Regions from separate parts of the Actinoalloteichus sp. AHMU CJ021 genome, predicted to be linked through region 3. Evidence: riboswitches for the same ligand, from Rfam matches in the RefSeq annotation. Region 3 holds a riboswitch; each other region holds the start of a gene.
What was found. A riboswitch is a leader RNA that binds a small molecule or an ion and turns the genes downstream of it on or off. The one in region 3 is predicted to bind S-adenosylmethionine.
Positions count from the first base shown of each region.

Region 1: linked by a shared signal. The riboswitch ahead of thrC (threonine synthase) and the one ahead of C1701_RS20145 (aminotransferase class V-fold PLP-dependent enzyme) in region 3 are both predicted to bind S-adenosylmethionine.
Region 2: linked by a shared signal. The riboswitch ahead of C1701_RS08200 (methionine ABC transporter ATP-binding protein) and the one ahead of C1701_RS20145 (aminotransferase class V-fold PLP-dependent enzyme) in region 3 are both predicted to bind S-adenosylmethionine.

Region 1 is NZ_CP025990.1:4,418,795-4,428,813, forward strand. Features, by position in the region: gene C1701_RS18680 (histidine phosphatase family protein) at 1-515, shown strand, start outside; gene C1701_RS18685 (DegV family protein) at 578-1,438, shown strand; gene C1701_RS27690 (hypothetical protein) at 1,679-1,888, shown strand; gene C1701_RS18695 (ComEA family DNA-binding protein) at 2,565-3,404, shown strand; gene C1701_RS18700 (ComEC/Rec2 family competence protein) at 3,406-5,766, shown strand; gene thrC (threonine synthase) at 5,865-7,148, opposite strand; SAM riboswitch class I at 7,160-7,288, opposite strand; gene holA (DNA polymerase III subunit delta) at 7,394-8,386, shown strand; gene rpsT (30S ribosomal protein S20) at 8,670-8,930, opposite strand; gene C1701_RS18720 (sulfite exporter TauE/SafE family protein) at 9,157-9,963, shown strand.
Region 2 is NZ_CP025990.1:1,973,279-1,983,297, forward strand. Features, by position in the region: gene C1701_RS08175 (ABC-F family ATP-binding cassette domain-containing protein) at 1-1,263, opposite strand, end outside; gene C1701_RS08180 (ESX secretion-associated protein EspG) at 1,497-2,456, opposite strand; gene C1701_RS08185 (4-(cytidine 5'-diphospho)-2-C-methyl-D-erythritol kinase) at 2,718-3,683, opposite strand; gene C1701_RS08190 (MetQ/NlpA family ABC transporter substrate-binding protein) at 4,296-5,153, opposite strand; gene C1701_RS08195 (methionine ABC transporter permease) at 5,280-5,966, opposite strand; gene C1701_RS08200 (methionine ABC transporter ATP-binding protein) at 5,963-6,982, opposite strand; SAM riboswitch class I at 7,195-7,285, opposite strand; gene C1701_RS08205 (FAD-dependent monooxygenase) at 7,633-9,153, opposite strand; gene C1701_RS08210 (TetR/AcrR family transcriptional regulator C-terminal domain-containing protein) at 9,204-9,935, shown strand.
Region 3 is NZ_CP025990.1:4,735,379-4,745,397, reverse strand. Features, by position in the region: gene C1701_RS20155 (RluA family pseudouridine synthase) at 1-582, opposite strand, end outside; gene lspA (signal peptidase II) at 579-1,115, opposite strand; gene C1701_RS20145 (aminotransferase class V-fold PLP-dependent enzyme) at 1,343-2,719, opposite strand; SAM riboswitch class IV at 2,759-2,872, opposite strand; gene C1701_RS20140 (DUF167 domain-containing protein) at 3,021-3,302, opposite strand; partial or broken gene C1701_RS28200 (MFS transporter) at 3,650-3,866, opposite strand; gene ileS (isoleucine--tRNA ligase) at 4,541-7,795, opposite strand; gene wag31 (DivIVA-like cell division protein Wag31) at 8,311-9,120, opposite strand; gene C1701_RS20125 (YggT family protein) at 9,199-9,483, opposite strand; gene C1701_RS20120 (cell division protein SepF) at 9,504-10,019, opposite strand, start outside.

The sequences.
Region 1 (10,019 bases), 320 kb from region 3:
AGGCACGCCGCGCCGCGCCCGTCCTGGCGGAGTTCGCGCCCGCGGTGTTCGTCTCCTCCGATCTGCGGAGGGCCAGCGCGACGGCCTCGGCGTTCAGCGCCGTCACGGGCGTCGAGTCGCGGTTGGACAAGCGGTTGCGGGAGACCCACTGCGGGCAGTGGCAGGGTCTGACCCACGACGAGGTGGAAGCGGGTTGGCCGGGAGCGCTGCGGGAGTGGCGGGCGGTCTCCACGGTCGCGCCTCCCGGCGGGGAGAGCAGGGTCGAGGTCGCCGTCCGGGCCTCCCAGGTGGTCGACGAGGTCGACCGCGAACTGGGTGGCGGCGGCCCCGAGCCCGCGACCGCGCTGTTCTGCGCGCACGGCGGTCTCATCGTCGGGCTGACGGCGCGGCTGCTCGGTCTGCCCCTCGAGCAGTGGGGGTCGTTGGCCGCGGTCTCGAACTGCAACTGGGTGGTCTTGGAGCGCTCCACCACCACGGGGTGGCGTCTTCGCGCCTACAACGCCGGACCCACCTGAACCCGGGGGGGCCAGCCGGGTTCGGTGGGCGCCGCCCTCGCCGGCCCGTAGGGTGGTGTGCCATGCCCGTCGCGATCGTCACGGACTCCACCGCCTACCTGCCGGAGGGCGCGGCGGAGCGCCACGGCATCCACCGCGTCCCGCTGCACGTGGTGGTGGACGGAGTGGGGACGCTGGACGGGGAGGGCTCGGACGGCCCGGGGGTGGCCGACGCGCTGCGGCACCACCGCCGGGTGACCACGTCCCGACCGTCCCCGGCCGAGTTCGCCTCGACGTTCCGTTCCCTGCTGGACGGTGGGGCGTCCTCGGTGCTGTCGATCCAGCTCTCCCGTGAGCTCTCGGGTACGTGGGAGGCGGCCAGGAGCGCCGCCGAGGAGGTCGCGCCCGACCGCATCCGGGTGGTGGACTCCCGGTCCACTGCGATGGGCATGGGCTTCGGGGTGCTCGCCGCGGCCGCCGCGTCGTCCCGGGGCGCTGACCTGGACGAGGTCGCCTCGGTGGCGGAGACGACGACGGCCCGGACCCGCACCGTCTTCTGCCTCGACACCCTGGAACACCTGCGGCGTGGCGGCCGCCTCGGCTCCGCGTCCGCGCTCCTGGGCACGGCCCTGGCGATCCGGCCGTTGCTGCACGTCGACGACGGGCGGATCGTCCCGTTGGAGAAGGTGCGCACCACCCGACGGGCGATGACCCGGCTTGTCGAGCTGGTCGCGCGGAGTTCCGGCTCCGGACCGGTCGCGGTGGCCGTCCACCACCTGGACGCTCCGGAGCGGGCGGTCGAGCTGGCAGGTCTGATCGAGGAACGCGTACCGGGGTGCGACGGTTGCCTGGTGTCCGAGCTCGGTGCCGCGCTGGGGGCGCACACCGGCCCCGGCGCGCTGGGAGCGGTTGTCCTACCGGGAGGGCTGCCCGCCGGGGCCTGAGCGTCGGCGTCGCCTGACCGGTCCGCTCGGGTGCGCTTCACGGCTTCGGCCGGGTGGTGACGTCGGGGGCCTCGGCGCACGGCGCCGGAGTCCGGCCGTCCCTGATCGCCGGGGCCGCGATCACCCAGGCGCCCACCAGCGCGATCGCCCCGACGACGGGGATCGCGGGTGGACCCAGCCGGTCGAGGACGAGACCGCCGACAGCTCCGGCCGACGGCGGCGCCGAGGTAGAGACCGGAGATGTTCAGCGAGACCGCCGTCATCGCGGCCCCTGGCGCGGCGGCGATGGTGCTGGCCTGCATGGGTGGGTTGAGTGCCCAGGCGAACACCGACCACGCGACCACGGCGATCCCGAACGGCCAGAGGGGCGCACCGGTGGCGACCAGGACCGCGACGAGGCTCAACGCCACGGCATGCCCACCGAGGACCGCCAGCCGTGGGTCGGCTTGAAGTAGGCGCGCTCCCCGTCCGGCCGCCCCGGATTCCGGCGACTGCGAGGCACCGGGAGGCCCGGGCGGATCGTCCGAGGGGAACCGAGGCCGGCTGCCGCAGCGCCGCCCTGCCCCGGTGGGCACGCGTCACCACTGCCCGTGCCGCACGGCTCGTCGAGCCAGGCTGCGAGGAGCGGTACCAGCCGTGCGGCAGCCAACCGGATCACGCGAGGGCGCAGCGGGGCGCGAGGCCCACCAGCACGCCCCGCACCCCAGCGCGAAGACCCCCGTTCCAGCCAGCGACCAGGCACGGCACCCTGTCGCCGGCGCGATCGGCGGGAGCACACCAGCGCAGGTCACCGGCTGGCTCCCGAGAGGCGCTCGCCGCCCGCCACGAGGTGCCGGCACCCGAGCGGAACGGGCGCCAGCGGCTCCTCCCGGTCCCGATCCGTCGACCGATCAGTCGACCGATCCGTTGTGGACCCTGATGTGCGCTTCGTGGCGGGTCCGGGCTCCGCGGCGGGGCCGTCCCCGCCGGTCCGCCGTCCACTCGAACACGTCACGCCCCCGACCGAGCGGGTGCGGTGGGCCGCTGTTCGGTCTCTCGTGGGCGGAGTTGTCCCCATCCCGGGGTTGTCCACAGGGGAGCCGCCGGGAGGCGCGCGGCGACCGCTGTCGTCCCTAGCGTCTGGGCCATGACGAGCTTCCATGCCTACGATCCGCGTGCGGAGCCTGTCGTGGCCGCCCGCGACCGGTTGACGGTGCTGGCCGAGACGACGGGAGGCGATGCGGAGGAACCCCGCGCCGACGGACGCCGGAGCACGGGGACACCCCGCCACGCCGCGAGTACCACCGCCGGCGGCTGGGCGAGGAGGTGGCTGCCCGACGGGATGCGCGGAGTCCGGCTGGACCCCGGCCGGTCGGCTGCCCTGGCCGTGGGAACGGCCGCGCTCCTCGGCGCGGGGCTCGTGTGGTGGCTGGCGTCCCGCCCGCCCGCCGAACCCGCGCCCCCGCTGCCGGTGGCCGCGGTCGCCGAGTCCGTCCCGTCGCCGACAACCCCCACCAACACACCCTCGTCCGCGCCCACCGAGGTGGTGGTCAGCGTCGTGGGTCTGGTGTCCCGGCCCGGCCTGGTCACCCTGGCACCGGGGGCGCGGGTGGCGGACGCGGTCCGCGCGGCGGGCGGGCAGGTGCCGACCGCCGAGGTCGGCGAGCTCAACCTCGCGCGGCGCCTCGCCGACGGTGAGCAGGTCCACGTCGGGGTGCCGCCCCCGCCGGGTGCCAGGGAGGGGGTGGCTGGTGGGGAGGGGCCCGGGGCGGAGGACGGATCCGGTGGAGCACCCGGCGTGGTGAACCTGAACTCGGCCGATGCGGAGGGGCTGCGCGCGCTCCCGGGCATCGGCCCGGTGATGGCGGACCGGATCGTCGAGTGGCGAGCGGAACACGGCGGTTTCGCCAGCGTGGAACAGCTGCGCGACGTCGACGGGATCGGACCGACCCGGTTCGAACGGCTGCGTGAGCTGGTGACGGTGTGACATGGCACGTGCGACGGACGCCCGTCTCGTCCCCGCCGCCCTCGCCGTCTGGGGCACGGCGCTCACCGGGATCCTCGGGGAGTGGTGGCTGGCACCGCTCGTCGGTGTCGGGACCGTGGTGGTCGCCGCGCTGGTGGTGCTCGTGGTGCGGTGGTGCCGGCCGGCGTGGTACCGACGCACCTGGCCCCAGGCGGCGGTCGTGGCCGGGCTGGCGGTGGTGAGCGCGGTGGTCACGGCGGTGGAGGTCCGCGACGCCGTCGAGCATCCGCTGCGGATCGCCGCCGGGGAGGGGCGGTCGGCGGCGATGGCGGTGGTGGTCAGCGACGACCCTCGCCGCGTTGGTGGTGCGCCGTCGGGTCGCCCCGACCAGCGGGTGGTCGTCGAGGCGCGGTTGGAGTCGTACCGCGTGGCCGGGGAGCCCGGGGTGCGACGAGGGCGAGGACGAGTGCTGGTGATCGCGCCCGCCGACAGCTGGGGCGAGCTCCTGCCCGGGCAGGAGGTCTCGGTCGAGGGGCGGCTGTCACCGCCTCGGTCCGGCGAACCCCTGCTGGCGGTGGTCAGCGCCCGCGACCCGCCCGGGCACCCGAGTGAGCCACCGTGGTGGCAGCGGGGGGCAGGGGAGCTCCGGGAGGGGCTGCGGGACGCGGCACGGGTGTTGGCCCCGGAACCGGCCGGGCTGTTGCCCGCCCTGGTCGTGGGGGACACCAGCCAGCAGTCCCCGCAGGTCGTCGAGGAGTTCCGGACCGCCGGGCTGACCCACCTCACGGCCGTCAGCGGTTCGAATCTCGCCATGGTGTGCGGCGCCGTGCTGTTGGCCGCCCGCGCCGTCGGAGCCGGACCCAGGGGCAGCGCCGTCGCGGCGGGAGTGGCTCTGGTCGGGTTCGTCGTGCTCGCTCGTCCCGAGCCCAGCGTGCTGCGGGCGGCGGGCATGGGAGCCGTCACCCTGCTGGCGTTGGTGCTCGGCCGGGAGCGCTCGGCCCTGCCGGCCCTGGCGGCGACGGTGGCCGCGCTGCTGCTGGTCGATCCGGCGTTGGCCGTGAGCGCCGGTTTCACGCTGTCGGTGCTGGCCACCGGTGGTCTGGTGCTGCTCGCCCCGCCCTGGGTGGCGGCCCTGCGGACGCGAGGAGTACCCGCCGGGCTGGCCGAGGCGCTGGTCGTACCACTCGCGGCGCAGGTCACGACCGCGCCCGTCGTGGCGGCCCTGTCGGCCGAGGTGAGCCTGGTCGGCGTGGTCGCGAACATCGTGGCCGCGCCCGTGGTCGCGCCGGCCACGGTGTTCGGTGTGGTCGCGGCCGTCCTCTCGGTGTGGGCTCCCGGGGTGGCGGAGTTCTTCGTCCGGCTGGCCGGGCCGGAGGTGTCGTGGCTGATCTGGGTGGGTCGGACGGCGGCGGGTGTCTCCCATCCCACCCTGCCCTGGCCGGCCGGGGCGGGCGGCGGCCTGGTGTTGGCTGCGGTGTTGGCCGTCGTCCTGGTCGCGGCCCGGTCGAGCCGGTTCCGGGTGGCCGCGGTCGGGGTCGTCCTGGGTGGCGCGTTGATGGTGGTCCCCGCGCGCACCGCCTTCCCCGGGTGGCCCGGGCCGGACTGGTCGTTCGTGGCCTGCGACGTGGGCCAGGGGGACGCGCTGGTGCTGGCGACCGGTGAGCCGGGGCGCGCGGTGGTCGTGGACGCCGGGCCGGATCTGACCGGGGTGGGCGACTGCCTGCGCCGTCTGGGGGTCACTCGCGTCCCGCTGGTCATCCTGAGCCATCTGCACGCCGACCACGTGGGTGGGCTGGACGGGGTGCTGGCCGGTCGGCGGGTGGGAGCGGTCGCGCTCGGGCCGGCCAGGTCCCCGACCTGGGCCTACGAGGAGGTCGCGGCCGTCGCGGCGGGCAGGGGCGTTCCCCTGGTCGAGCTGCGGTTGGGGCAGCGGCTGCGGTGGTCGGGGCTCGCCATCGACGTGCTGGGCCCGCTGGACGGGTACGTGGCCGACGAGACGTCGGGAACGGAGGTGAACAACGCGTCGCTGGTCCTGCTGGCCACCACCTCGGTGGGGCGGGTGCTGCTGACGGGGGACGCGGAGCTTGCGGCCCAGTCGGGCCTGCTGGGCGCGGGGGTGGATCTGGCCGCCCCGGTGCTGAAGGTGCCGCACCACGGTTCCCGGTACACGCTCCCGGAGTTCCTCACCAGGGTCGCCCCGCGGGTCGCGATCATCAGCGTGGGTGCCGACAACCGGTACGGGCATCCGAGCGGCCAGGTCATCGCCGAGCTGCGGGCGTTGGGCGCGACGGTGGTGCGCACCGACCTCAACGGCCACCTGGCCGTCGGGCCGGGGCCGGAGGGGGTTCGGGTCCGGGTGTGGCGGGAGGCTACCGCCGAGTGACCCGGGTGGGACGGCGTCCCACCCGGGCCAGGGTCTCCGCGGTCCTCGGGTGGGGCCGGGGGTCCCGCCCCGGTCGCGTGGGGCGGGACCTGGCCGGATCAGGAACCGGGCTGTCCCAGCACCTCGTGCACCGCCTGCGCGGTGGGGGGCACGGTGGCCTTCGGCCCGACGTGGTCGCTGATCGCGTCGAGGGTCTTGAGGCCGTCGCCGGTGATGAGCAGCACCGTTTCGGCGTCGGGGTCCAGTTGTCCGGACTCGATCAGCTTCTTGGCGGTGGCGACGGTGACACCACCCGCCGTCTCGGTGAAGATGCCCTCCGTGCGGGCGAGGAGTCGGATGCCCTCGACGATCTCCTGGTCGGTGACGTCCTCGATCGCCCCGCCGGTGCGGCGCACGGTGTCGAGGACGTAGGGGCCGTCGGCGGGTGCGCCGATGGCCAGGGAACGGGCGATCGTCTCCGGTCGTACCGGTTGGACGACGTCGAGTCCCGCTTTGAACGCGGAGGCCACGGGCGAGCACCCGTTGGCCTGGGCGCCGAAGACCCGGTAGGGCGTTGGCTCGACCAGGCCGAGTTCACCGAACTCCCGGAAGGCCCTGTCCACCTTGGTGAGCTGGGAACCCGAGGCGATCGGGACGACGATCTGCTCGGGCAGCCGCCACCCGAGCTGTTCGGCCACCTCGAAGCCGAGGGTCTTGGATCCCTCGCCGTAGTAGGGGCGCACGTTGACGTTGACGAACGCCCAGTCCTCGTGTTCGGCGGCCAGTTCGGTGGCCAGCCGGTTCACGTCGTCGTAGTTGCCGTCGACGGCGATGAGCGTGCCGTCGTACACGGCGGTGGTGAGCACCTTGGCCCGTTCGAGCGTGGAGGGGACCAGCACGACCGAGTCCCAACCGGCGCGCGCGGCCGCGGCGGCGACGGCGTTGGCGAGGTTGCCGGTGGAGGGACAGGCCAGCACGCGGAACCCGAACTCCCGGGCGGCGGCGAGGGCCACGGCCACCACGCGGTCCTTGAAGGAGTGCGTCGGGTTGCCGGTGTCGTCCTTGACCCACAACCGGCGCACCCCGAGCTCCCTGGCCAGGCTGTCGGCACGCACCAGCCTGGTGCAGCCGGGGTCGGTGCTGGGGATGGTCTCGATGTCGCTGGGGACCGGCAGCAACCGCTTGTACCGCCAGATCGAGCGGGGCCCGGCCTCGATGTCCTCGCGGCGGACGCGACCGAAGTCGTACACGACCTCCAGCGGAGCGAAGTCGTCCGGGGAGACGAACTCGGGGGCGAGGGGGATCTGGTGGCCGCTCTCCTTCGAGGCCAACGCGACGGCGGGGCCGAGGTCGAGCGGGCGGCGGGTTCCTGGCGTCGTGCTCGAGCCAGCAGTGACTGTCATGGCGAGGCCTCTCCTCATCTTTCCCGCTGGGCGGGCCGGATTTGGCACCGAGTGCGGCAGCGGCGTGGTGGGGCCACGTCCAACTGGCGCTGGTTGCCGGGGTGTCGTCGGGCCGATCCCTCTACCCCTCTGGATGAGCGCTGTTCGGTTGTGCGGCACACGCTAGGGCATGGGGGTGGGCCGGGGCCAGCGGTGTCCGGAATGCGGGAGCGCGACGGTCCGGGCCTGCGTGGGAGAATCCCGGCGTGCCCCCCCAGCCCGCTCCGCCAGCCCCGCTCCAGCTCATCCTCGGTGATGAGGAACTGCTGGTGGAACGGGCCACCCGGGAGACCCTGCGCCAGCTGCGCGTGGCGGAACCGATGGCCGAGCTGACCAGGCTCCGCGCCACCGAACTCACCCCGCCCCACCTCGCCGAGCTGGTCAGCCCGTCGTTGTTCGCCGAGGCGAGGGTGGTGGTGCTCGAGGCCGCGCAGGAGGCGGGGGCGGAGATCTGCGAGGCCGTGGCCGCCTACTGCCGTGCGCCAGCCGAGGGCGTCGTGCTGGTCGTGGTGCACTCGGGTGGTGGTCGGTCGAAGCTGGCGAAGCAGTTGCCGGCCACGCTCCGCTCGGCCGGTGCGGAGGTGACCGAGTGCCCCAAGGTGACGAAGGCGTCCGATCGGGAGGCCTTCGTCCGCAACGAGGTGCGGGTGGCGGGGGGACGCATCGACGCGGCGGGGGTGCACGCGCTCATCGAGGCGGTGGGTTCGGACCTGCGGGAGCTCGCCTCGGCGGCCGCGCAGCTGGTGTCGGACCACGACGGCCCGCTGGACGAGGCGACGGTGCGGCGCTACCACCGCGGCCGGGCCGAGGTCACCGGATTCGCCGTGGCGGAGCGCGCGGTGGTCGGGGACGTCCCCGGGGCGCTGGAGGCGTTGCGGTGGGCGCTGAGCCTGGGGGTTCCCCACGTGTTGGTCGCCGACGCCCTGGCGGACGCGGTGCGTTCGGTCGCGCTGGTGCGCGGCGCGGGCGGCGGGGACCCGTTCCGGCTGGCCGGGCAGCTGGGGATGCCGCCGTGGAAGGTCAAGAAGGTGCGCAACCAGATCCGGGGCTGGGAGGACGACTCGCTGGTGCGGGCGATGCGGGTGGTGGCGACCCTCAACGGGGAGGTGAAGGGGCAGGCGGCCGACGCGTCGTACGCCCTGGAACGGGCGGTGCTCGAGGTGGCGCGTGCCCAGCGCGCGGGGCAGCGCGCCCGCTGACCAGCGCACACTCCGCGCATGTCCCGCACACGCTCCGCGGCTGCCCTCGTCGGGGCCGTCGTGCGCGCCGCCCGGTGGGGACCAGCTCCTCGTCCCGTTCACCTGTGCCGGTCCGGACGCCGGGCGTGCGGGCCCTGGTTTCGACTGAGGAGCTACCCGGGGTGATCCCCAGGGCGCGGACCGGGTCCGGTGGCGGAGTCCGGGGCGTCGACGGGGCGGGAACGACGGTGGGGGCCGCCCCGCGAACGGGAGGCCCCCACCGGACGTGACCGCGGTCCGCGGGTCAGAGCGAGTTGGCGCGCTGCGCGATGGCCGACTTCTTGTTGGCGGCCTGGTTGGCGTGGATGACGCCCTTGCTGACAGCCTTGTCGAGCTTGCGGTTGGCCTCGCGGCTGAGCTGCACGGCCTTGTCCTTGTCGCCGGCCTCCACGGCCTCGCGGAACTTGCGGATGGCGGTCTTCACCGAGGAGCGGACGGCCTTGTTCCGCAGCCGGGCCTTCTCGTTGGTCCGGATCCGCTTCATCTGGGACTTGATGTTCGCCACGAGGGCACCCCTTGATCTCGACGTGGTTCGTGCCGCGCTGTGTTGGCGCCGCCACCTGGCGCGAGGTCGAGTGGTGACTCGACCGTCCGAGCGGTGGCGGGTTTCCTCCCTGGCGGAATGCCGCACGGCACGGCGGACAACGGTACCAGCGACCCGACGGCGTGGTCGTGGTGGCCGGTCGATGGCATCGCGGAACCACCGCCACGCACCTCGTACGCTCGTTCGAGTGACTAGCGCGCTGAACTGGCCGGGCTTCGCCGACGTGTCCCTGGCGGCACTGCTGCTGCTCTGCGCGGCGGCGTTCGCGGCCGGGGCGGTGGATGCGATCGTGGGCGGTGGTGGCCTGATCCAGTTGCCCGCGCTGCTCCTGGTCATGCCGGGAGGGGAACCGATCTTCTCGCTGGCGACGAGCAAGGTGGCGGCGGTGGTGGGCACCGCGTCCGCCGTCCCGACCTATGCCAGGCGGACCAGGATCGACTGGAGCACGGCGGTGCCCATGGCGGTCGTGGCGTTCCTGGGGGCGGTGGGCGGCGCGGCCTTCGCGAACCTGCTCCCGTCGGTCGCGTTGAACTCCGTGGTGCTGGTCGCGTTGGTCGTCGTCGGCGTCTACACCTGGCGTCGGCCGTCGCTGGGCAGCGTCGAAGCGCCGCGTTTCGGCCGCCGGCACCAGATCCTGCTGGCTTCCCTTGGCGGCGCGACCATCGGTTTCTGGGACGGTCTCGCCGGACCCGGCACGGGTTCCTTCCTGGTGTTCCTGCTGGTGGGGCTGGTCGGCTACGCCTTCCTGCACGCCTCCGCGACAGCGAAGCTCGTCAACACCGCGACGAACATCGGGGCGCTCTGCTACTTCATCCCGGCTGGCAAGGTGCTGTGGGGGCTGGGCCTGGTGATGGCGGTCTGCAACCTGGCGGGCAGCGTGTCCGGCGCGATGCTGGCGAGCCGGCGGGGCTCCGAGTTCATCCGGCGGGTCTTCCTGACGGTGGTGGTGGCGATGGTGGTCAGCCTGGCTTGGCGGTTGGCGACGGGCGGCTGACCGGCCGGGCGTGGTCCTGGTGCCCGTGCGGGGGTCAACGGCGCGCTGGCGGCGGG
Region 2 (10,019 bases), 2.8 Mb from region 3:
CAGCCGGGCCAGTTGCAGCCGACGGCGTTCACCGCCGGAGAGGTCCGAGACCGGGGTCCACTGCCGCCCCTTGGGGAACCCGAGCCGTTCGGCGAGCTGGGACGCCGCGAGCTCCAGCTTGCCCAGCACGATCCGCTGGGCGATCTCCTCGATGGCTTCGAGGACCCGCAGGTCACCGGGCAGGTCGTCCAGTTCCTGCCGCAGGTGGGCCAGCCGGACCGTCTGCCCCCGCAGGCGGCGGCCACCGTCGGGTTCCCGCTCCCCCGCCAGCAGCCGCAGCAGGGTCGTCTTGCCGGACCCGTTCACCCCGACCAGGCCGATGCGGTCCCCAGGACCGATCCGCCAGGTGACCCGCGACAGCAGGGACCGCTCCCCGACACGCAGGTCGGCGTCCTCGATCTCCAGGACGGTCCGCCCGAGCCGCCGCTTCGCGAAGCTCAGCAGTTGCACCGAGTTCCTGGGTTCCGGCACGTCGGAGATCAGCGCCTCGGCGGCCTCGATGCGGAACCGGGGCTTCGAGGTCCGGGCGGGCGCGCCACGCCGCAGCCAGGCGAGTTCCTTGCGGGCGAGGTTGCGCCGCCGGTCCTCGGCGGCCTGGGCCTGCCGCCCGCGCTCCGCCCTGGCGAAGATCCAGTCCGCGTAGCCGCCCTCGTACTGTTCGACGCGGCCGTCGACGACCTCCCAGGTCCGGGTGCAGACGGTGTCGAGGAACCAGCGGTCGTGGGTGACGACGATGAGCGCGCACCGGCGCGCGGTGAGGTGTTCGGCCAGCCAACGGACACCCTCGACGTCGAGGTGGTTGGTGGGCTCGTCCAGCACCACCAGGTCGAGCTCCTGGACGAGCGCGGCGGCCAGCGCCACTCGGCGTCGTTCACCACCGGAGAGCGTGCCGATGCGCGTGTCCAACCCCCGGTCGGTGATGCCCAGCCCGCCGAGCACGGAGCGCACCCTGGGGTCGGCCGCCCACTCGTGCTCGGCGGCGAATCCCAGGGGTTCCAGCACGGCCTGCCGGATGGTCGACGCCTCGGCCAGTTCGGTGCGCTGCGTCACCACGGCCATCCGCAGGTCGGACACGTGGCTCACCCGGCCCGAGTCGGGGGGCTCACTGCCGGCCAACACCTCGAGCAACGTGGTCTTGCCACCACCGTTGAGGCCGACCACGCCGACGCGTTCGCCGCGGGAGACACCGAGCGAGACGTGGTCCAGCAGGGTCCGCACCCCGTGCGACTTGGACACGTCCTCCAGGTTGACGAGGTTCACCATGCGTTGAGCCGCTCCGTGCTTCCGGCCGCCCGGCCCACCTCCCCGTGCGGGGGAGGACGCCGACGGCGGCCACGTTCCGTGCCGTCACTCCCTCCGAGACTACGCAAGGGAGGGTCGCGTCCGGCCCCGGACCTTCGAGGGCTGGCGGCCGGGCCCCTCGGCCGGGGCGGTCGGCGACCCCGGGCGGGGAGGGGCCCACCGCCCCTCCCCCGGTCCGCTCGGGCGCCGGCCGGTCACCGCCCCTCGCGGAGCGCCGTGATCGCCTCCCCGAGCTTCTGGGCGAACCTCCGGTGGTCGGCGCCGAAGAAGTTCGCCACCCGCCCGTTCGGGGACTCCGAGACCTGGTTGACGATCCGCCCGTCCTCGGTGTCCGACCACTGGATCAGGGGTGCCTTGGTCGTGCGCCCCAGCCGGTCCCGGACGGTGATCCCGATCTGGCCGGTACGGAGCCGGGGCTTCTCGAAGACCCGTTCCAGGGTCCGCACGGCCGAGCTCTGCGCTCCCGCCGCCCGGGGGCGGTCCTGCTCCAGGAAGCTGTGGTCCTCGTCGATCTCGTCGTCCCGGCGGTGCCGGCCCGTCGGCGCCGGGCGCGGCTCGGCGGCGGGCATCGGCAGGGTGACCGAGGGGATCGACGCCGCCGGCGCCTCGGGCAACAGGGCCAACGCCGAGTAGACGAGGCTGCTGGCCCTGATCTCCTCGACGCGGATGCCACCCCCGAGTTCCCCCCGGACCCGATACCCGACCTCACCGTTCCCGGCGACCAGCAGGGCCTGGTGCCCGCCCTGTTCCTTCAGGTCGGTCATCCAGATCATGTCGACGGCCAACGGTGGCCGGGCCATCATCAGCAGGGCGTCCTCGACCTCCGTGTTGGCGCGAATCCCGTCCCCGAGGCCGGAGGCGGCGAGCTGGTTGTAGACACGGCGGCGGATCTCCGCGCGCTCGTCCATGGTCTCGCCGTGGGACCTGACCCGTAAGGGGTAGGGGTGGCGGCCGAGGCCACCGTCCTCCCAGAGGATGTCGTACTGCTGCGCGGTGAGTCGGAACGAGAAGGACATGGTCAGCCGTTTCGGTTGGTCTGGTCGCGGTGGCTCGGTGGGCGGGCCGAGACCTGGAGGAGGGCCCACCGGGCCGGGAGCGGGCAGCGCGTGGCCGGTCCCCTTCGCACGGATCCCCTTGTCCACGCCGAACACCACCCGGCGGGGCTCCTCCCCCTGCGGGTCCGGTGCCCGCCGGCGTCGGCGACCCGCCCCCCTGTTCACAGCAGCCAAACAGATCGGGTGCCCGCCGCGCAGTGAACTTCGATCAATTGCGACGTTCAGGTGATATCGACGTGAGGTGACGGTGGCCGACGCTCCCACGACCGCCTGCGGGGATGGGCGGAGGACCACTCCGGCACGCCGCCCTGGCGTGCCCGATCCCGGGAGCGGGATCTCGCCACCGCTGACCGGTCGGGATCAGGCGTGCACCTGGGGTGGGGTGGGGCGCGGGCTGTCCTCGCTGCTGACCACCCTGGCGCCCGGGACAGGACCGTGCGCGACCCGCACGGTGCGGCAGACCCCGACCCCGGAGAGCTCGGCGGCGACCCGGACGGCGGAGTCGCCGTCGGTGCACAGGAAGGCGCAACTGGGACCGGAGCCGGAGATCATGCCGGCCACGGCTCCCGCGTTGACCCCGGCCCGCAACGTGCGGCGCAGGGCGGGACGGAGGGAGACCGCCGCCGCCTGGAGATCGTTGCCCAGGAGCAGCGCGAGTTGGAGCGGATCACCGGAGGACAGGGCCTCCAGCACCGGTTCCACGCCACCAACCCGGGGCGGCGAGCCCTCCCGGCGCAGCCTGTCCAGCTCTGCGAAGACGTCGGGGGTGGACAGACCCCGACTGGCGAGGGCGATGACCCAGTGGAAGGTGTGCCGGGACAACACCGGCACCAGCCGTTCACCCCGCCCCGTGCCCAGGGCGTAGCCGCCGTGCAGGGAGAAGGGGATGTCGCTGCCCAGGGTCGCGGCGACACCGGACAGCTCGTCCCGCCCCATCTCCAACCGCCACAGGTTGACCAACCCGACGAGGGTGGCCGCCGCGTCGGCACTGCCGCCGGCCATGCCGCCCGCCACCGGGATGGACTTGCGGATGTCGATCCTGACCTTCAGGTGGTCCGGGTCGCGGCCGACGTGCTCGGCGAGCGCCCGGGCGGCCCGCCACGCCAGGTTCGAGGAGTCGAGGGGGACGGTGTCCGCTCCCTCGCCCGTCACGTCGAGCCCGGGTTCGTCGGCGACGGAGACGGTGACCTCGTCGGTCAGCGACAGGGCCTGGAAGATCGTCGCCAACTCGTGGTAGCCGTCGTCCCGCGCGTCACCGACGGCGAGGTGGAGGTTCACCTTGGCCGGGGCTCGAACGGTCACCGGGGGCGGTACTACTGCCAGCACCCTTGCAGCCTACGGGCGTTTGGCCGATCTTCCGCCCCCGAACCGGTGAGGATCACTCTCCGTAGAGCGGAACCGCGCTGCCTCGCCGCGCCGACCGCTCGGTTCGGGTAGCCCGAACGGGCAGGTGGCCACGATCGGCTAACGATCGCGCCGGGCGTCCGGGCGTCCTCCGAACGGTGTTCCTCGTGCTCGTCCCCTGCGCTGGGCCGTCCGGGCGGCGGCCGGCCGCCCTGACGAGGTGTCCACCGAACCGACGGCGTCGAGATCCACCCGAACAGCGGCCGACGCGGAACCGGGGCAGGAGCCGCCCGGCCGACCCGGGGGCGGTGAGTCGAATCACAGCGACGGTGGGACATTCCCAGGCACGCGCGGCCCGACGAGCGGCCTCGACCGCGTCCGGCGGCTGGCTCCCCCGCCCTTCGGGGGCTCGTCGTCCATCCCCTCCCCCGAGAGGGATGGACGACTCGTCACCAGCCCTGGACGTGAACCAGCAGGGCCACGACCAGGAAAGGGTATCCGGCGGACGCGGGCCGGCATCGCGCCTCGGCTCCCGAGGGGGCTCCGGTCACGGCCGCACGGACGTCATGACCGCTCCCGACGGGAGGGCTGGCCTCAGAAGGCCGGGACGACGCTGCCGTCCTGGTAGGTCCCCTCGATGAACTCGCGGACCTCCTCGGAACGCAGCAGCTCGGTGAGCTGCTGGATGCGCTCGTCGTCCACCAGCTCGGGCAGCGTGACCAGGCCGTTCGCGTACGGGCTTTCCTCGCCGTCCTCCAGGAGGATGGCGTCCTCGGTCGGATTGAGGCCGGCGTCGATGGCGTAGTTGCCGTTGATCACCGACGCGTCGGTGTCCGCGAGGCTCCTCGGCAGCTGGGCCGCCTCCAGCGGCTGGAAGCGCAGGTTCTTCGGGTTGTCCTCGACGTCCAGCTCGGTGGCGTTGTCCTCGGTGCCCTCGGCGAGCGTGATCAGACCGCTGTCGGCGAGCAGCCGCAGGCCGCGGGTCAGGTTGGCCGGGTCGTTGGCCAGCCCGATGACCGCCTCGTCCGGCAGGTCGTCGACGTCGTCGACCGACTCCGAGTAGAGCCCGAGCGGCTCGATGTGCACGCCCTCGACCCACTCGTAGTCGCCACCGTGGTCCAGCGTGAACTGCTCCAGGTAGGGGACCGTCTGGAAGTAGTTGGCCTCCAGCGACCCGTCCCGCAGCGCCGTGTTCGGCTGCACGTAGTCGGTGAACTCGACGACCTCGATCTCCAGGCCGGCGTCGGCGGCCAACTCCTCCTGGACGAAGTTCAGGATCTCCGCGTGCGGGGTGACGGACGCGCCGACGCGCAGCGGACCGTCGGCGGTGACCGGGGCCTGGGTGTCGGTGTCACCGCCCCCGTCGGACGCGGTCTCGCTGTTCCCGCAGGCGGCGAGCGTGGTGACGGCGGCGGCCGCGATGGCGACGGCGGTCAGGGAACGGTGTCGCACTCCCGGTTTCCTCTCTCCTGGCGCCGGCCCGTGGGCAGGCGCGTCTGCCGCGCCCGGGCATGGTCGTCCCCGGCACGGGTGTACTTGCTGGTGTGCCGCTCCCCGGTGGCGGGGGCGGCGCGGGTGTCACACCCGCAACGCCGACCGTCGACGGTCGATGGTGCGTGCGATGAAGTCCGAGGTCAGCTGGGTGAGCCAGGCGAGCCCGCCGAGCACCAGCACGGACGCCAGCAGGATCCGCTCGTCGTTGCGCTGGTAGCCGTGCCGGATCGCGAGGTCACCGAGCCCGCCACCGCCGATCACCCCGGCCATCGCCGAGTAGCCGATCAGGGTGACCGCCGTGACTCCGATCGCCGCGACCAGGGCGGGCCCCGCCTCGCGGAGCAGCACGCTCCGGACGAGGCGGAGCCTGCTGGCCCCGGTGGTGATGGCCGCCTCCACGACGGCCACGTTGACCTCCCGCAACGCCGACTCCACGAGCCGGGCCACGAAGGGCACCGCCCCCACCGTGAGCGGCACGATGACCGCGGTGGGGCCGATGGTCGTCTGCACGAGCGCCCTGGTGAACGCGCTGAGCACCACCAGGAGCACCACGAACGGGAGCGAGCGGCCGACGTCGACCACCACTCCCAGCACGCGGTGCGTGATCCGCCGAGGGGACAGCCCTGTCGGCGAGGTCATGTGCAGCACGATGCCGAGGGGGATCCCGCCGAGGGCGGCGAGCAGGGTGGCGATGCCGACCATGTAGACGGTGTCCCCGGTGGCACTGATCACCAGGTCGAAGACCCGGTCCCACGGGGTGGGTTCCCTCACGCGGCAAGTCCTCCGATATCGCGTGGCGCGCGGCGGATGACGGCGTCCCGTTCCGCGAGCCAGCTCAGCGCCCGTTCCGAGCGCTCGCCGTTGATTCCGATCTTGAAGCGGGCGACGGGTGTCTCACCGAGCCTGGTGAGCCCACCGCCCAGGATGGCCAGCTCCACGTCGTGGCGGTGCGCCGCCTCGGGGAGCAGGGCTCCCACGGCGGCGAACCCGACGAGGACCACCTCGGCGACCACGTCGTACTGGCCGATCTCGCGAGGCGTGGTGCCGGCCTGGTCGACCTCGGGGAGCAGGGAGGCCGTGATCCGGCTGCCTGGCTGGGTGAGCAGGTCCAGCACCTTGCCGTGCTCGACGACCCGCCCTCCCTCCAGGACCGCGACATCGTCGCAGATGCGGCGGACGACGGCCATGTCGTGGGTCACCACGAGCACCGTCACCCCGAGCTCGGAGCGCACCCGGTCGAGCACCGCGAGCACCGAGCCGGTCGTCTCCGGGTCGAGGGCCGAGGTGGGTTCGTCGGCGAGCAGCACCGAGGGGCTGGCCGCCAGCGCCCTGGCGACCGCGACGCGCTGCCGCTGGCCACCGGAGAGCTGGTCGGGGTAGCTGCCGGCCTTGTTGGTGAGGCCGACCAGGTCGAGCAGTTCGGCGACCCTGGCGCGCCGGGCCGGCGCGGCCACCCCGGCGCTCTCCAGGGGGAGGGCGACGTTGCCGGCGGCGGTGCGCTGCCGCAGCAGGGAGTCGCCCTGGGGGACGACGCCGATCCGGCGACGCGCGTCCCGCAGCTCACGGCCGCGCAGGGCCACCAGGTCGACGCCCTCGACGCGGATCGATCCCCGGTCGGGGCGTTCCAGCAGGGCGACGCAACGGGCGAGGGTGGACTTGCCGGCGCCGCTCGGGCCGACGACGCCGCAGACCGTTCCGGCCGGGACGCTGAGGGAGACACCGTCCAGGGCGAGCACGTGCTCGCCCTTACCGGGGAAGCTCTTGGTGAGGTTCTCGACAGTGATCATTGTTCGCTCCACACGACGGCAGCCAGCCACACGCGACCGCGCGCGAGGGCGCGGCGGTACGGGTGGGATGGTCAGGAAGAAGACGAGGACCAGGGGTGTTCCGCGGGACCGGTGACGTCCTTCAGCTGCCCATGAGTGGACAGCCGGACGTGGTCCGGCGGCCGTGGTCGACCACGCGTCGTCGGGTCAGGGCGGTGGCGATCAACATGCTCGCTCCATCGATCCTGGCGTTAGCACCTGCCCGCGAACGGGTGGTTGCTGCGGCGTCAACGAGCCAGGTCTCTCGGCCGCTCCGGATGGGCTGTCGCGATGAGTAAACCGAACGGAAACGTCCGCCCGCAAGTAGTTGGGGGTAGATCTGTGCCACACTGCCCGACCGGCCTAACGAGCACCGAGGGTGATCACCGCCCTCCGGCGGGGTGCCCCCACCCGCGAAGGGGGACGGACGGGGCGGTGGGCCTCCTGGTCGGCCGGTGCTCCGCCGGCCGGAGTCGTCCCGCCCCGCCGGGACCGGGCGACCGCCCCCACCCGCCGAGGCCGGTCGGTTCGGGGGTTCGGCGGAAGGCGGCCGGTGGTCGGAGCCGGGCGCCGGGCGGCCGGTCCTCGCGGACCGACCGCGCGCCGGTCACCCGGGTCGCGACCGGCTGGGGTCAGCCCCGACCGCTGAGAACCGCGGCCACCACGTCGGGGAGGGTGTCGGCGGGGTCCCGGGGTGCCGTCGGGCAGCGCCAGGCGATCACGTGGTCGGGGCGCACCAGCAGCGCTCCGGTGCCGGTGATGCCCACGCTCGCGGCCCAGGCCGGGTCGTCCACCCGGCGGTGCTCGACCCCGGGCGTGGCGGACGCGGCCCGCTCCCACGTGTCGCTGGCGCCGAGCAGGGTCAGTCCCCTGCCGACGAGGTCCAGGGCCGACCGGTCCGGGCCGAGCCTGTGGTGCGGGAGTCGCGATCCCGGCTGCCCGGTGAGCCCCAACCGGTCGAGCGGCGCGAGGGAGCCGTCGGGGACGAAGGCGCCGGCCGGGTACTGGTAGCCCATGAGGAGGGCCACGGGGTCGTGCGACGGGGTGCCGTCCCCTGACTCCACGCCCAGTTGGCGCAGGTTCGCCGTCTGCGCGCTGGCCTGGTCGGCGGTGAGCCACCCCAACCAGTGGCGCTCGACCTGGTAGCTGTCCAACAGGGATCGGGGAGCCGTACCGGAGACCACCCGGGCGAGCTTCCAGGCGAGGTTGTGGACGTCCTGGATGCCGGTGTTGGCACCGGCGGCGAGGTAGGGGGGCATGACGTGGGCGGCGTCGCCGGCGAGGAAGATCCGCCCGGCCGAGAAGCGGTCCGCGACGAACATCCCGGGTTCCCAGTCGAGGGCGCTGAGGATGCGCACGTCCAGGTCGGGCACTCCGGTCGCGGTGCGCACCGCCCGCGCCCAACCCGCGTGGTCCCGGCCGGGGGCCGGGTCGGCCATGAGCAGCCAGCGCCGGACCCCGTCGACGGTGAGCAGCATGCTCGGCACCTCGGGGTGCTCGATCTGGCACAGGTTGAACTCCCGGCCGCGCACCTGCGCGGAGAGGTCGGCCTCGAAGTAGACGTTGGTGGACCTCCCCAGGGTCCCTCGCCCGCTCCTGGCGATGCCCAACCGTTCCCTGATCGGGCTGTGCGCGCCGTCCGCCGCGATGAGGTACCGCGCCCGGATGGCACCGACGCGGCCGTCGGGGTCGCGGACGGTGGAGGTGACGGAGGTGCCGTCGTCCACCACCTCCAGCACGCGGTGTCCGAACCGCAGGTCGGCCCCGCGTTCGGTCGCCAGGGCGCGCAGCACGGGTTCCAGGGTGTCCTGGGCGCAGAGGCAGGAGTCGGACGGTGAGATCTCCGGTGCCGGGTCGTCCTCGCCGTGCCCCCAGGAGAGCGGTTCCGCCTCCACGAGCGTCCGGCCGGCCGCCATCCCCTCGAAGTCCGCGAGTGCCGCCGCGGCGGCCATCACGTCGGCCTCGGCGTTGACCTGGCGGAACAGTTCCATCGTCCGGAGGTTGATCCGGCGGGCCTTGGGTTGCGGCGACGTGGTGTCCCGCTTCTCCACCAGCACGGCGGGGACACCGTGCCACTCGAGGAAGAGGGCGGCGGACAGCCCGACCAGACCGCCGCCCACGATCAGGACCTCAGTTTCGTGTACGTCGTACATCACATGTACTTAGTACACCAATGGTTAGATGCGCGCGAAGGAGGTGTCCCTTGAGCAACGCGGTACCCGGACAGCCCGGAGCGCTCGTATGGACCCTGCCGGAGCCGCCGGGCCGGACGACGACCACGCTGAGCAGGGCCGCGATCGTGCGGGCCGCGGTCGCGGTCGCGGACGCCGAGGGCGCCGCCGCCGTCACCATGCGCCGGGTCAGCTCCGAGCTGGGCTCGTCCACCCCCATGTCGCTCTACCGGTACGTGGGCAGCAAGGACGGCCTCGTCGACCTGATGATCGACGCCGTCTACGGGGAGATCCCCGTGCCGGACGAACCGGTCGGCGACTGGCGGTCGGAGCTGGAACCGCTCTGCCACCGGGCCTGGTCGGTGATCCGGCGGCACCTCTGGTTCGGCGAACTCGTGCACCTGCGGCCACCCTTCGGCCCGAACGCCCTGCGCTACCTGGACTTCCGGCTGGCGGCGCTGGAACCCCTCGGCCTCCCGGCACGGGAACTCACCCGCATCACCGCGGCCCTCGACGGCCACCTGATCGGCTCGGCGCTCCAGCTCGCCGAGGAGACCCGGATGCGCCGGTCCAGCGGGCTGGCCGACGAGGCCGAACTCCGGGACTCGGTGCGGCCCTACCTGTCGTCCGTCACGGCCGGTGGCCGCTACCCGGCCTTCTCCCGGTGGGTCGGCGCGACCACCGACAACGACCTGGACGACCACGTCGAGTGGACGTTGCGCTGCCTGCTGGACGGCATCCAGGCGAGCCTGCGCCGCGACTGACCGGGGTTCGGGGAGCCTCGAGCGCCGAGCCGCTCCCGGCGGCCACGGCGGGCACCGGGACCGCCGGTCGAACCGGGGCCGGGG
Region 3 (10,019 bases):
ATGCCGGTCGATTGGGGCGTCGATGGTGCCGTTGGTCGGATCAGGGTGACCCTGGACCACCGCGTGGTAGATCTTGGAGACCGTCCGCTCCTTGAACGCCCGCTTCAGGGTCGAGTACGCGGTCTCGCTCTTGGCGACCACCATCACCCCGGTGGTGCCCACGTCGAGCCGGTGCACCACCCCCTGCCTCTCGGCGGCACCGGACGTCGCGATCCGCAACCCCATCGCCGCCAGCCCCGCCAGGACCGTCGGCCCGGTCCAGCCCGGGCTCGGGTGGACGGCGACCCCGACCGGCTTGTCGACGACAGCCACGTCCTCGTCCTCGTGGAGGATCCGCAAGCCCGGCACCGGCTCGGGTGCGGCCACGACCGGCCGCTCCGGCTGGGGGAGCTGGACCTCCATCCACGAACCGGCCACCAGCCGGTCCGACTTGCCCGCGGGAGCACCGTCGATCACCACGCCACCGGACTCGGCGATCGAGACCACGGCCGTCCGTGACAGACCGAGCAGCTTCGCCAGGCCGGCGTCGACCCGCATCCCGTCGAGTCCGTCGGGCACCGGAAAGGTGCGGGTGTCGCTCATCGCTGGTCGTCTCCCTCGGCGGTGGTCGTCTTCTCCTGGTCGGCGCGCCCCCGGACGGTGCTCCCGTCGTAGTCCCGGCCGAGCACGGCCAGCACCACCAGCAGCGCCACCCCGCCCACCAGCGCGGAGTCGGCGACGTTGAACACCGGCCACACGCTGCCGTCAGGAGCGAACAACGAGACGAAGTCCACGACGTGGCCGTGCAGGGGCGCCGGGGAACGGAAGATCCGGTCCGCGAGGTTGCCCAGCGCACCGCCCAGCATGAGGCCCAACCCCAGGGCCCAACCCACCGAGCGCAACCGGGGCGCGATCCAGATGATACCCACGACCACGCCGACGGCGACCAGGGTCAGCAGCCACGTCATGCCCGTCGCCATCGAGAAGGCGGCGCCGGGGTTGCGCAGCAGCACCAGGTACACACCGCCACCGAGCAGCCGCACCGGCTCCCGCCCCTCCAGCTGGGCGACGGCCACGACCTTGGTGACGAGGTCGAGGGCGAACGCCACCCCGGCCACCACCGCGAGCAGGCCCACCCGTCGTCTCGGCGACCCCCCACCAGGGGGCACGGCGGGCCCGCTGGGTCCGCCGACGGCTCCCGCGTCGGCGTTGGCGGGATCGTCGTCGGCGTTGGACCCCGCAGGGCCGGTCTCGGTCACCCAGTCATTGTGACCTACCGGCATCGACGCTGGTCACAGGCGTCGACACCGGCCAGCGGGCGCTGGTCGGGCAGCCCCGGGCCGCTCGGTGGGGCCACCCGCGCTCAGGCGGGCCCGTCCCCCAGGAGCCCGACCGGCAACCGCCGGGGGTCCGGGACGGGCACCCAGCGCCCGTCCCGCTGGGCATAGGACCAGGCCGGCCCCGAGGCCACCACCGCCCGGAGCGCGGCGAGCAGGCGGTCGACGTGCTCCTCGGTGGCTCCCAGGCCCACGCTGACCCGCACCGCGCGTCCCCCACCGACCCCCGCCCGGGCCAGCAGGCGCTCGGTCGCGACGTGCGCGCAGAACGCCCCGTCCCGCACCCCGATCCCGTACTCCGCCGACAGCGCGGCGGCCAGCAACCCCGGGTCGATCCCGTCGACGCCGAAGCTGACGACGCCCACCGAGGGGGTGGCATCGTCGAACAGCCGCAGCGGACGCACCCCCGGCACGGCCGCGACGCCCTCCCGCAGTGCTCCCGCCAGCCGGTCCTCGTGCTCGGCCACCCCCCGCCAGTGCCCCGACAGCGTCTCGCAGGCCACCGCGAGCGCGTGCGCTCCCACCACGTTCGGCGTCCCGGCCTCCTGGCGCTCCACACCGGCCGCCCAGGTCACCCGCAGATCAGCTCCCACGGACTCCACCAGGGCCGACGCTCCTCCACCCCGCAGGTACGGCGGCGCCGACCGCAGCAGGCGCGCGGGCCCCGTCAGCGCCCCGCAGCCGAAGGGCGCGTAGGCCTTGTGCCCGGAGAAGGCGAGGAAGTCCACCCCGAGCTCGGACACCGACACGGGCCGGTGGGGCGCCCACTGCGCGGCGTCGAGGACGGACAGGGCTCCGTGCCGACGGCTGACCTCGGCCAACTCGGCCACCGGCCACAGTTCACCTGTGACGTTCGACGCGGCGGTGAGCACCACGGCGACCCGGTCACCGTCGGCGACCAGCCCGGACAGCTCCGCCTCCAGCGCCGCCACCGCCTCACCCCGGGTACGCGGCGCGCGGACGCGGCGCACCCGGCGGCCGGCCCAGGGCAGCAGCGCCGCGTGGTGGTCGGTGTCGAAGGTGACCACCACGGTCCCCACCGGCAACACGGCGGCGACCAGGTTCATCGCGTCGGTGGTGTTGCGGGTGAACACCACGTCGTGGTCGGGCGGGGCGTCGACGAACCGGCGCACCGTCGCCCGCGCGTTCTCGTAGATCCTCGTCGACGCCTGCGACAGCAACCCGGCTCCCCGGTGGACGCTCGCGTACCAGGGCAGGACCGCGTCGACGGCGTCCCGCACCGCCTCAAGGCAGGGGGCGCTCGCCGCGTGGTCGAGGTTCGCGTACGGGACATCCCCGCCGGTCACCAGCGGGACCCGCAGGTCCGCACCGACCACCGGCGGCAGGGCCGACGCGGGGGGCGCGAGGCGGGACGGGCGGGCGGTGGTGGGTGCGGACGACATGGCACGACCTCCTCGGATCCAGGGGGGACCCGGTGGTAGGCCCCGCGCTTGCCCGACACCACACGGCTCGGGCCTGGTCCTCACCCGGAGCACCCCACCGCGGAGGAGGGTTGCCGGCCAGCGAGCCGGGGCTTGGCGCTGGCGCTCATGACCTGCGGCAGAACCTAACCGCCGCCGCCCGACCTGTCCAGCGGGCCTCCCAGCCACTGGGAGCCGGCCCGACCGCACCCACCGGAACAGCCACCCCCGCGCTGGACCCGCCCGGGCACCGTCGTCCGCCCCTCCTCGGTCGCCGCCGGCATCAGCCCTCCAGCAGGGTGCGCAGGCGGTCCTCGGCCGCGGTCTCGTCGAGGTCGACGACCAGCCACTTGTCCCGACCGCGTTCCCCGGCGTCCACTCGCACGGCTTGGCGGCGGACACCGAACGCGTCCGCCACCGCGCGGCGGAGCGCCTCATTGGCCTTGCCCTCGACCGCCGGGGCGGCCACCGCCACCACCAACGCCGGCCCCAGGACCCCGTCCCACCTGCCCCCGACGACGTTTCGTCGCGCGCCGGGTTTGACACGCACCGCGAAACGGAACACGACCGTCCACCTCCTCCGCCGGGCGTCCCGACCGGCCGCCCGCACCGACCACCCTGCCCCGACACGCGAGCCGAGCGCGGTCGGGGTGCTGGTGGGCCCGCGGCGGGCGAGCCGCCCAATCAGTGCCGCTGTCTCGTCAGGTCCAGGGACCGGGGCACCAGGAGGCAGGCCACGACTGGCACCGCCAGGAGGGTCACCGTCGCCAGCGACTCGCCGAACGCCGCCCTCGCCAGCCGCACCCACCTCGGGCACCCCGGACTCCGAGGACAGCTCCAGGACCGCGGCGAGGGGCTCCCCGGCCGGACCGGCGTCAACACCCCCGACATCGGCCTCCCCCAGCCCGACTTCCAGTTGGGCGCGGTAGAACACTGAGGCCAGACTGCCGAGCACGGCGACGCCGAGCACGGTGCCGAGGTCGTAGGCGGTCTCCTCGATGGCGGCGGCGTTGCCGGCCTTCTCCGGGGGTGTTCCGGACATGATGATGGCCGAGGCGATGGCCAGTGATCCCGCGCCAGCGCCCAACAGGGCCAGCCCGATCGCCAGGTTCGGGTAGGAGAGGGGATTGGGCGCCACGGGCAGCAGCAGGAACCCGACTCCGGCGACCGCGAGCCCGCCGGCCCTGGCCGAGGGGCGGACCTGACCGGAAGCTGAGGTGATCCGCGCGGACGGCGACACCGACGGCTGGATGGCGTCGGTGGATCACCGGCGCGGTCGCGGTGCGTGCACCTACGGGACGGAGGGCTGGTTTCAACCAGAACTGACCTGATGGATCGCGTCGACCAGTGGGTACGCGACGGCCCGGTGCCACCGAGGTGGCGGTGCGGGAACAGGGGCGGGGACCGCCCCTGGGACAGACGCGTCCCGGCTCACGGGAGCGGCCACCACACCGGGCAGGCGGCCGCCGGGGCCTGCGACCCCTCGTCGACGGGCCTCGGCTGACGGCCCCGCACCGGGGACCGCGCCCCACCGGCTCCCCTTCCCGGCATGGGAGGGCGGGACGGCCCGTCCGTCCCCCCGCACGACCACCACGGCCCACCCGCACCGCTCGCCACGCCCGAGCGGGGGCGCCCATGGCGCGGCGGACGACCGGTTCGCCCAGTCCCGGCGGGAGCGGGACGGGACGACGGCCCCGACTGCCGCGCCGGTCGGTCACCGGCCCGGCGGCCGGGACCTCGTCGGTGGTCCCGCCGGGCGCCGCCGGGCGGGACACGTTCCCACCGGCCGCGGCGCCCGAGGGCTCACACCCTGGTCACGGAGACCCGCACGGAGGTCCCCTCGCCCACCGTGCCGGTGAGCGCGGGCGCACCCTCCTCGATGGCGGTGGACAGCGACACCGCCAGGGTCTCGCCCCGCACGAACTCCTCGTGGGCGGTCACCGCCGCCACCAGGTCCGCCGGCACCTCGACCGCCAACCCGATCCGGTCCGAGACGTCGAGACCCGCGTCGCGGCGGGCCTGCTGCACGACGCGGACCAGGTCGCGGGCGACGCCCTCGGCCGCCAGTTCCGGTGTCACCTCGGTGTCCAGGGCGACCAGCCCCGCGTTACCCGGCAGGGACTCGACGTCGTCCACGTTCTTCGCCAGCCGCTGCTCGTACTCGCCCGGCAGCAGCTCCACACCGGCGACGACCACCGTGCCGTCCTCGGCCTCGTGCCACTCCCCCGCCTTGGCCGCGCGGATGACCTTCTGCACGTCCCGGCCCAGTCGGGGGCCGGCCACCCTGGCGTTGACCGCGAGCTCGAAGGAACCGTACGAGCTGCCGTCGTCGGTGAGCTCGACCTCCTTCACGTTGACCTCGTCCTTGATGAGGTCGGCGAAGGGCGCCAAGGCCCCCGGGTCGGCGACCACGGCGGTCAGCCTGGCGAGCGGGAGACGAACCCGGCGCCGCGCCGCCTTCCGCACGGCCAGGGCCGAGGAGCACACCTGCCGGACCTGGTCCATGGCCGCGACCAGGTCGGGATCCGAGGGCAGGGAGTCCGCGTCCGGCCAGTCCGTCAGGTGCACCGATCGGCCGCCGGTGAGGCCGCGCCACACCGCCTCCGAGGTCATCGGCAGCAGCGGGGCGACGACCCGGCAGGTCACCTCCAGCACCGTGTGCAGGGTGTCCACCGCCTCCTGGGACCCGGCCCAGAACCGGTCGCGGGACCGACGCACGTACCAGTTGGTGAGCACCTCCAGGAAGTCCTGGACCTCCGCGCACGCCGAGGCGATGTCGTAGTGGTCCAACCGCTCGGTGACCCGCCGCACCAGGTCGTGGGTCTTGGCGAGGACGTAGCGGTCGAGGACGTGCCGGGAGACGCCGCGCCCGGCGGCGGCCAGTTCCTCCCCGTCCGCGTAGGACACCCCGGTCAACGACTCCGCGTTGGCGTACAAGGACAGGAAGTACCAGGAGTTCCACAGCGGCAGCACCGCCTTGCGCAGCGACTCCCGGATTCCCCGTTCGGTCACGATCAGGTTGCCGCCGCGCAGGATGGGGCTCGCCATCAGGAACCAGCGCATGGCGTCGGAACCGTCGCGGTCGAAGACCTCGTTGACGTCCGGGTAGTTGCGCAGCGACTTGGACATCTTCTGCCCGTCGGAGCCGAGCACGATCCCGTGCGACACGCAGTTGCGGAACGCCGGCCGGTCGAAGAGCGCGGTCGCCAACACGTGCTGGGTGTAGAACCAGCCACGGGTCTGGCCGATGTACTCCACGATGAAGTCGCCGGGGTGGTGGTGTTCGAACCAGTCCGCGTTCTCGAACGGGTAGTGCACCTGCGCGTAGGGCATCGACCCGGAGTCGAACCAGACGTCGAGGACGTCCGGGACCCGGCGCATCGTGGACCGACCGGTGGGGTCGTCCGGGTTGGGTCGGGTCAGCTCGTCCACGTAGGGGCGGTGCAGATCGGTCAGCCGCACCCCGAAGTCCCGCTCCAACTCGTCCAGCGAACCGTACACGTCCACCCGGGGGTGGCTCGGGTCGTCGGAGACCCACACCGGGATCGGCGTACCCCAGTACCGGTTGCGGGAGATCGACCAGTCCCGGGCGCCGGCCAACCAGTTCCCGAACTGACCGTCCTTGACGTGCTCGGGGTACCAGGTGATCTCCTGGTTCAGCTCGACCATGCGGTCCTTGAACGCGGTCACCCGCACGAACCAGGAGGACACCGCCCGGTAGATCAGCGGGTTGCGGCACCGCCAGCAGTGGGGGTAGGCGTGGTCGTAGGTCTCGTGCCGCAGGAGCACCGCGCCCTGTTCGGAGGCGCCCTCGGTGCCGTCCCGCAGGTCGCGGATGATGTTCGGGTTGGCCTCGAAGACCTGCTGGCCCTCGTAGTCGGACACCTCGGAGGTGAAGCGGCCCCTGGCGTCGACCGGGGTCACCGGCTCGATGCCGGCGGCGTCGGTGACCGCCTTGTCCTCCTCACCGTAGGCGGGGGCGATGTGCACGACGCCGGTGCCGTCCTCGGTGGTCACGTAGTCGGCGGCGAGGACGCGGTGGGCGCCCTCGTGCCCGACGAAGTACGGGAACGGCGGCGCGTAGCGCAGCCCGAGCAGCTCGGAGCCGCTGTGGCGGGCCAGGACCAGCGGGTCCTCGCCGAGCTCCCTGGCGTAGGCGGCCAGGCGCGCCTCGGCCAGGACGAACCGCCGCCCGTCCGACTCCACCAGCACGTAGTCGACCTCGGGGTGGACCGCGGTCGCCAGGTTCGCCGGCAGGGTCCAGGGCGTGGTCGTCCAGATGAGCAGGTACGCGCCGTCGAGGGCGGAGTCGTTGCCGGTGACGCGGAAGCCCACGGTGACGGCGGGGTCCTGGCGGCGCTGGTAGACGTCGTCGTCCATCCGCAGTTCGTGGTTGGACAGCGGGGTCTCGTCCCGCCAGCAGTAGGGGAGCACCCGGTAGCCCTCGTAGACCAGCCCCTTGTCCCAGAGCTGCTTGAAGGCCCAGATCACCGACTCCATGTACCCGATGTCGAGGGTCTTGTAGTCGTTGTCGAAGTCCACCCACCGGGCCTGCCTGGTGACGTAGGACCGCCACTCGTCGGTGTAGCGGAGCACGGAGGACCGGCACGCCTCGTTGAAGGCGGCCACGCCCATCTCATCGATCTGCGACTTGTCGGTGATGCCCAGCTGCCGTTCGGCCTCCAGCTCGGCCGGCAGGCCGTGGGTGTCCCAACCGAAGCGGCGCTCGACGCGGCTGCCGCGCATCGTGCGGTAGCGGGGAACGACGTCCTTGACGTAGCCGGTCAGCAGGTGGCCGTAGTGCGGAAGACCGTTGGCGAAGGGCGGACCGTCGTAGAAGACGTACTCGTTGGCCCCGTTCTCGCCCGCCGGCCGCGCCTCGACGCTGGCGGCGAAGGTGCCGTCGGCAGCCCAGTAGTCGAGGACGGCGAGTTCGAGGTCGGGGAAGGAGGGCTGGGCCGGCACGCCGCGCCGCTCGTCGGCGGCCGTGGTCCCGTCGGCCGAACCGTCGGCCTCGGATCGCGGTGTTCCGGTGAGATGGACCCGGGGGTAGGCCATCGGTGTCGCTCCTTGGGGCGTCGTGGCTGGCGTCCTGCGCACGGACCGGAGTCTCAGGGACTCCAGCCCCCACGGGGACGACGCGCACTCGCAGGCGCACCGCGGTACCACCCCGCTTGCCGCCGTCGCCGGTACGACCGGCCGCGACGACCTCTCTTCTGGGCTGTGACGGGCCCACCCGTCCGGTTCTACTTGGCTCCCGCCCCAGGGGGCGGCGCCGTTCTTCCGGAGGCTCCCCGGTGATGGCCGGATCGGTGCCTGTGACGACCAGCATAGCGAGGGTCGCGAGCGGGAACGCGCACGGATGCCCTCCGCTGGCCCGACCCGCTCCGCCGGCGACGTCACACCTGCCCGGCGAGCTCGTCCTCGCTCTCCGGAGTGAGAGAACCCCGACCGAGTGCGCACTGATCACGGTCCGTTTTCACCGCAAGGAGTGAACAGCCGGCGGCCGGGCGACCCCTCGGGGGTCGCCCGGCGGACAGCTGGCAGTCAGCCCACAGCCGTGGGAACTCCGGTCAGCCGGCCTCCGCCCGCGTGCCGAAGGTGTAGCCGGACTGGTTGGCCCGCCCCTCGGGCACCGCCGAGCCCCGGTCCTCCAGCTCGCGGAGCTGCGAGTCCAGCATCGTCTTCAACCTGGTCCGGTACTCACGTTCGAAGGTGCGCAGCACCTCGATCTGCTTCTCCAGGCTGTTCTTCTCCTGGGTGATGCTCCCCATCACCTCGGCATGCTTGCGCTGGGCGTCCCGTTCCAGGCCGGTCGCCTTCTCCCTGGCCTGCCGCTCCAGCGTCTCGGACCGGGTCCTGGCCTCAGACACCATGGTCTCCGCGCGGGTCCTGGCCTCGTTGATCATGCTGTCGGCCTTCGTGCGCGCCTCCGAGAGCAACTGCTCGGACTTGGCCCGTGCCTCCGAGAGCATCCCGTCGGCCTCGGTCTTGGCCTCGCCGGTCAGGCGGTCGGCCATCTCCTGGGCGAGTCCCAGCACCTTGGCGGCCTGCACGTGGTGGTCGCCGCCCGGGGAGGTCTGCTCCATCGGGGTGGGCGGCGGGACCGGCGAGAGCCGACGCGGTTCGTCCACCGGCCGGACCGCGGTCACCGACCCGGCGTTCGCCCTGGCGTCCTCCAGGTCGGCCCTGGCGTTGTCGAGCTGCTGGTCGAGCTGCTCGACCTGGTTGCGGAGCTCGTTGTTCTCCTCGATGAGCCTGGCGAGCTCGGACTCAACCAGGTCGAGGAAGGCGTCCACCTCGTCCTCGTTGTAGCCCCGTTTACCGATCGGGGGCTTGCTGAACGCGACGTTGTGAACGTCGGCGGGGGTCAGAGACGGCATGGTCAGATCACCTCACGCACTCCTCGACTCTGCGGCACCTGGGCTCCCCGTAACCCCGTGTGCTCCAGTCGAAACCTGTTAGGAAGGCACAACCAGTTGCATCGCGATGAAGACAACCAGCAGTAGCACCATAATCGACAAGTCCAGCCCCACGCCGCCGATCCGAACGGTCGGGATGAGCCGACGCAGCGCACGAACGGGTGGGTCTGTCACTGTGTAGATGGTCTCCAGCGCGACCGCAACCCCTCCGTTGGGTCGCCACTCGCGGGCGAACGACCGCACGAGCTCGACCACGATCCTGGCCATCAGCAGCAGCCAGAAGAAGAACAACACGTAGTACAGGACGATCCGGACCGCATCCACGCTCTTCACTCTGCCACTAGTCAGCCGCGACCAAACAGCCCGCCCTCGGCGAGCTTCTTGCGCTGCTCGGCGGTGACGTCGACGTTGGCCGGTGAGAGCAAGAACACCTTCGTCGTGACCTTGTCGATCGACCCGCGCAGCGCGAACGCGAGGCCGGCGGCGAAGTCCACGAGACGCTGCGCGTCCGCGTCGGCCATCTCGGTGAGGTTGATGATGACCGGGGTGCCGTCACGGTAGTGCTCCCCGATCGTCCTGGCTTCCTTGTAGGTCTTCGGGTGCAGTGTCGTGATCCTGCTCATGACGCTGCTCGCCGGCTCCGGCGCCGGGCGGATCCGGGTAACGGGTTCCCGTTGCGGATCCACGGCCAGCGCTCCCCGGGTCGGCGCGTCCCCGCCCGACCACTGCCGCCGGGGCCAGGGGCGCTGCTCGCCCTCGGTGTAGTCCTCGTCGTCGTCCTCGAACTCGGCGGGGCGGTAACCGCCGCGGTAGGAGCTGGAGCGGCGGCCACGAGTAGCCGACCGGTCGCCGTAGGAGTC